DNA from 2 places in the Pseudomonas sp. S3_C06 genome. Region 1 is predicted to be linked to the other one. Evidence: predicted binding sites of a transcription regulator. Region 1 holds the regulator's gene; the other holds the start of a gene.
What was found. Region 1 encodes sigma-54, which starts transcription at its own class of promoters, with help from an activator protein. Its sites were predicted from a motif close to ANTGGCATNNANNTTGCTNT; they were not measured.

Region 1 (3,094 bases):
GCAACCTGGCTTACTTCGAGCAGCTGCAAACCCAGGGCGACACCAAACCGGTTCAAGGCTACGGCGTGACGATTCAATACCACGCCCAGCAAAACCGCGTCGTGCTGATCGACAAGGCCAAGGTCGTCGACAAAGACGGCAACGTCACTCAGGGCGAGAAAATCGTCTACGACACCGTGAAGAAACTGGCCAGCGCCGGTCGCGCTACCGGCAGCAAGGTCACCGAGGCGCGTCCGCGCATCGACATGGTGATCCAGCCGAAGAAGAAAACCGACGAGAAAACCCAGTAATGGCAACTCTGAAAGCTCAGCACCTGGCCAAGGCCTATAAAAGCCGCCAGGTCGTGCGTGACGTCAGCCTGTCGATCGACAGCGGCCAGATCGTCGGCCTGCTCGGCCCGAACGGTGCCGGCAAGACCACGTGCTTCTACATGATCGTCGGCCTGGTACAGGCCGATCAGGGCCGCGTACTGATCGACGATCTGGACGTCAGCCATCAGCCAATGCACGGTCGCGCCAAGGCCGGTATCGGCTATCTGCCGCAAGAAGCGTCGATCTTCCGCAAACTGTCGGTGGCCGATAACATCATGGCCATCCTCGAGACCCGCCAGGAACTCGACAAGGCCGGCCGTCGCAAGGAGCTGGAAAGCCTGCTGCAGGAATTCCACATCAGCCACATCCGCGACAACCTCGGCATGAGCCTTTCCGGTGGTGAACGCCGCCGGGTGGAAATCGCTCGCGCACTGGCGACCGCACCGAAATTCATCCTGCTCGACGAACCGTTCGCCGGTGTCGACCCGATTTCGGTCGGCGACATCAAGCAGATCATCCACCACCTCAAGGCCAAGGGTATCGGTGTGCTGATCACCGACCACAACGTCCGTGAAACGCTGGATATCTGCGAAACCGCTTACATCGTCAACGATGGTCAACTGATCGCTGAAGGCGATGCAGAAACCATCCTGGCCAACGATCTGGTCAAGGAAGTGTATCTGGGCCACGAGTTCCGCCTGTAAGCGCAACAGTGCCCGGTGCGCCGCCGGGGCGCTGTATCGATTCAAGCAGGATTTAATCCGCTTTAATTGTTACAGCGCTCTAGGCAAACACTTCAGTTTCAGGCATATAATTTGCTTAAGTTTGGCGCCTCGGCGCCCTGTAGTGGATGGCGCATAGCGCCGGCGAATAAGGTGTTAAGCCCCTGCCATGAAACCATCGCTAGTCTTGAGAATGGGCCAGCAGCTGACGATGACACCGCAGCTGCAACAGGCCATCCGCCTGCTCCAATTGTCGACCCTGGATCTGCAACAGGAAATCCAGGAGGCGCTGGAATCCAATCCGATGCTCGAACGCCAGGAAGAAGGCGAAGACTTCGATAATTCCGACCCCATGGCTGACAACGCCGAACAGAAGCCCAACACCGAGATCCAGGAACCGTCCTATCAGGAAACCGCCCCGACGGTCGACAACCTCGAGGACGGCGAATGGAACGAGCGCATCCCCAACGAGCTTCCGGTCGACACGGCCTGGGAAGACGTCTACCAGACCAGCGCCAGCAGCCTGCCCAGCAGCGACGATGACGAGTGGGATTTCACCACACGCACGTCCGCCGGCGAGAGCCTGCAAAGCCACCTGCTGTGGCAACTGAACCTTGCGCCGATGTCCGACACCGATCGCCTGATCGCCGTGACCCTGATCGATTGCATCAACAATCAGGGCTACCTGGACGAAACCCTCGAAGAGATCCTTGAGGCGTTCGACCCGGAACTGGACATCGAACTGGACGAAATCGAAGCCGTCCTGCACCGCATCCAGCAGTTCGAACCGGCCGGCATCGGCGCGCGCAATCTCGGCGAATGCCTGCTGCTGCAATTGCGCCAGTTGTCGGCCAAGACACCTTGGCTGGCTGAAGCGAAACGTCTGGTCAGCGATTACATCGACCTGCTTGGCAGCCGCGACTACAGCCAGTTGATGCGGCGCATGAAGCTCAAGGAAGACGAACTGCGTCAGGTCATCGAGCTGGTGCAAAGCCTTAATCCGCGCCCGGGTTCACAGATCGAATCAACCGAAGCCGAATACGTCGTGCCCGACGTGATCGTGCGCAAGGACAACGAACGCTGGCTGGTCGAACTCAATCAGGAATCGGTGCCACGGCTGCGCGTCAACGCCCAGTACGCTGGTTTCGTCCGCCGCGCCGACACCAGCGCCGACAACACCTTCATGCGCAATCAGTTGCAGGAAGCCCGCTGGTTCATCAAGAGCCTGCAGAGCCGCAACGAAACCCTGATGAAAGTTGCCACCCAGATCGTCGAGCATCAGCGCGGTTTTCTGGAGTACGGCGACGAAGCGATGAAGCCATTGGTCCTGCATGACATCGCCGAAGCGGTCGGCATGCACGAATCGACGATTTCACGGGTGACCACGCAGAAATTCATGCATACCCCGCGCGGTATTTATGAGCTGAAATACTTTTTCTCCAGCCACGTCAGCACCTCCGAAGGCGGCGAATGCTCGTCCACGGCGATCCGCGCGATCATCAAAAAACTGGTTGCTGCGGAAAATCAGAAAAAGCCGTTGAGTGACAGCAAGATCGCTGGTTTACTGGAGGCACAAGGCATTCAGGTGGCTCGCCGCACCGTCGCCAAGTACCGCGAATCCCTCGGGATCGCGCCTTCGAGCGAACGCAAGCGGTTGATGTAAGCCACGTTACAGCGTTCCAGTGGCAGGCTATCCAGCCTGCCGCTTTATGCACTGGCAACGAAGGAGAAGCTGTATGCAAGTCAACATCAGTGGACACCAACTGGAAGTGACCGAACCTCTGCGCACCTACATCAACGAAAAACTCGACCGATTAGAGCGCCATTTCGACAAGATCACCAACGTGCAAGTCACGATGTGCGTCGAAAAGCTGAAGCAGAAAATCGAAGCCACCTTGCATATTCCCGGCGGAGAAGTGGTTGCCAATGCCGAGCATGACGACATGTATGCCGCCATTGACCTACTGACCGACAAGCTGGATCGCCAACTCAAAAAGCATAAGGAAAAGACCCAAAGCCTCCTCCAGGGCGCGACAGGTCGATAACCCCCCATTCCATGAT
Region 2 (3,094 bases), 710 kb from region 1:
CAGGAACAGGTTGTTGCCCACGGCTTGCAGACCGGCCGGGTTGATGAAGTCGGCGGTTTGCAGATTGCCGATCACCTGAGACGCAGCGTTGCCAGCAACCGTGATGGACACGGTGCCGTCACGGCCGACGGTGAAGGTCTGGGCATCGTTCGGAATGACGATGGCCGGTTCCAGAGCGAAACCGCTGGCGTTGACGATCTGGCCGTTGGAGTCGAGGTGGAAGGTACCGTCACGGGTGTAGGACGTGGTGCCGTCCGGCTGCAGAATCTGGAAGAAACCGCGACCGTCGATGGCCATGTCCAGCGGCTGCTCGGTGGTTTGCAGGCTGCCGGCGGTGAAGTTTTTCTGGGTGCCGACGATGCGCACACCGGTACCCAGTTGCAGACCCGACGGCAGTTCGCTGTCCTGGGTCGACTGGGCGCCTGGCTGGCGCTTGATCTGATACAGCAAGTCCTGGAACTCGGCGCGATCACGTTTGAAACCCGTGGTCGACACGTTCGCCAGGTTGTTGGAAATGGTGGTCAGGTTGGTGTCCTGGGCGGACAGACCGGTTTTGGCAACCCATAGAGCCGGAAGCATTCGATTCTCCTCGTGCGCCTGTTTTTCGGCGCGACGTTCTGATAATTAGCTGATCTGCAAGACCCGAGCCATGGCCTGGTCGTCGTCTTTGGCGGTGTTCATCATTTTGACGTGCAACTCGAACTGCTTGGCCAAGGCCAGCACCGAGGTCATCTCTTCAACGGCGTTGACGTTGCTCGACTCCAGGAAACCCGACACCAGTTTGACGTTGGCATCGGCCGGCGCAGGCTGGCCGTCCTTGGTGTAGATCGAGCCGTCGAGGCCCTTGTTCATGTTCTTGATGTCCGGGTTGACCAGTTTGATCCGGTCGACTTCCGCCATGACACGCGGGCCTTCGCCCATCGCACGAATACTGATGGTGCCGTCTTCGCCGACTTCGATCTGCTGCTCGGGCGGCACGGCGATCGGACCGCCATTGCCCATGACCGGCATACCGTTGCCGGCACGCAGCACGCCGAGGGCGTCAACGTTGAGGCTGCCGGTGCGCACGTAGCTTTCGCCGCCGTTCGGGTTCTGCACGGCGATAAAACCGTTGCCGGTGACGGCGACGTCGAGGTCACGACCGGTCTGCACCAGCGAGCCTGGCGTGAAGTCGGTGGCGGGCCGTTCGCTCATGGCAAACGCACGCGCCGGAAAGCTGTCACCGAACACCGGCATCGAACGCGCCTGCTCCAGGTCGCGCTGAAAACCGTTGGTGGAGATGTTCGCCAGGTTGTTGGCATGCGCCTTTTGCGCCAGCGCGTTCTGGCTGGCGCCGGTCATTGCCACATAAAGGTACTTGTCCACACTCTTTCCTCTGCATGCCGGACGTTTGCCGCCCACCGCTGTACTGCTGAGCCATAAGCAATTTGCAGACCAACTTTTTTCTGGCGCACAAAGGCCCGGTAAACAAAGGACTTGAGGGATGGCGAGGGGAAATGTGAAATGTATCGAAGTCGAAAAACCGGCGGTGTTATGCCGCTTGGCGGCAATCCCTCGAATGATCGTTCCCACGCTCCGCGTGGGAATGCCTCAATGGACGCTCTGCGTCCGCTTTGGGACGCGGAGCGTCCCGGGCTGCGTTCCCACGCAGAGCGTGGGAACGATCACGTGCTGCCCGACTCTTTGCCGACTTCGTATTCACGCAGCTTGTTGGCAATGGTGGTATGCGAAACCCCCAAACGCTTACCCAACTGCCGACTGCTCGGATGCTCGGAATACAACCGCTCCAGCACCGCTTTCTCGAAGCGCCCGACAATCTCGTCCAGCCCACCCTCCAGCGAGAAATCGCCAAGCGGCTGACGCACGCCGTAATCCGGCAGACGAATATGCTCGGCCTTCACCGTGCCGCCCTCGCACAGCGAAACCGCCTGGAACAGCACGTTCTCCAGTTGCCGCACGTTGCCCGGCCAGTGGTAATGACTGAGTCGATCCATCGCCGCCGGCGCCAGTTTCGGCAGCGAACAGCCGATCTGCCGACTGGCCTGATCAAGGAAGTGCTCGACCAGCGGGGTCAAGCCGTCGAGGCATTCGCGCAGCGGCGGGATGTGCAAGGACAGTACATTCAAGCGGTGATACAAATCCTGGCGAAACTCGCCGCGCGCGCACAGCTCGGACAGGTCCACCTGGGTGGCGCAGATCACCCGCACATCCAGATAAACCTCTTCATCACTACCGACCCGGCGGAAGCAACCGTCCTGCAGAAAGCGCAGCAGTTTCACCTGCAAGCGCGGGCTCATCTCACCGACGCCATCAAGAAACAGCGTACCGCCCGCCGTCAACTCCAGCAGCCCGAGCTTGCCTTCAGCCCGCGCACCTTCAAAGGCGCCGGGGCCGTAGCCGAACAGCTCGGTCTCGGCCATCGACTCGGGCAGGCCGGCGCAGTTGAGCGCCATCAGCGGCGACTGCCCACGCGGACTGGCGAGGTGGCAGGCACGCGCCAGCAACTCCTTACCGGTGCCGGTTTCGCCTTCAATCAATAGCGGCGCATCGAGCGGGGCCATACGCCGCGCTTCACGCACGACGGCGGCCATGACTTTTGAACTCTGGAAGATGCTGTCGAAACCACGCAGTTCCTGCTTGCGCACGTTATAGATGCGCTCGCCAACGCGGTCGGCGCGATGCAAGGTCAGCACCGCGCCGGCCATGGCTTCGCTGTCGTCATGCTCCGATTGCAGCGGCGCGATGTCGGCCAGAAAGATGTCGCCCTTGACCTTGACCCGCATGCCGTTGATTCGCGATTTATTCGCGCGCACCAGTTCCGGCAAGTCGAAATCTTCGGCATAGCGCGACAGCGGAATCCCCGGCACCTCATCAACGCGCACACCGAGCAACTGCGCCGCCGCGCGGTTGGCCGCGACGATCGAGCCGCCCATGTCGATCGACAGCACCGGAAACTCCAGCGCGCCGAGCAAGGCGTTCAACTCCATGTGCCGCCGCTCGCTGGGCATCAGCCCTACCCGCTTGACGCCGAACACCCCGGCGATCGCCTCGAACTTCGGGCGCAGCGCTTGAAACTGAATATTGATCAGGTTCG

Region 2: the regulator sigma-54 is predicted to act here: its motif matches at 1,420-1,439, upstream of AB4N44_RS25085 (flagellar basal body rod protein FlgF).

Annotation. Positions count from the first base shown of each region.
Region 1 is NZ_CP162747.1:4,925,095-4,928,188, reverse strand. It holds gene lptA (lipopolysaccharide transport periplasmic protein LptA) at 1-290, shown strand, start outside; gene lptB (LPS export ABC transporter ATP-binding protein) at 290-1,015, shown strand; gene AB4N44_RS21745 (RNA polymerase factor sigma-54) at 1,203-2,696, shown strand; gene hpf (ribosome hibernation-promoting factor, HPF/YfiA family) at 2,770-3,078, shown strand; gene ptsN (PTS IIA-like nitrogen regulatory protein PtsN) at 3,090-3,094, shown strand, end outside.
Region 2 is NZ_CP162747.1:5,638,131-5,641,224, reverse strand. It holds gene flgG (flagellar basal-body rod protein FlgG) at 1-579, opposite strand, end outside; gene AB4N44_RS25085 (flagellar basal body rod protein FlgF) at 625-1,365, opposite strand; gene AB4N44_RS25080 (sigma-54-dependent transcriptional regulator) at 1,665-3,094, opposite strand, start outside.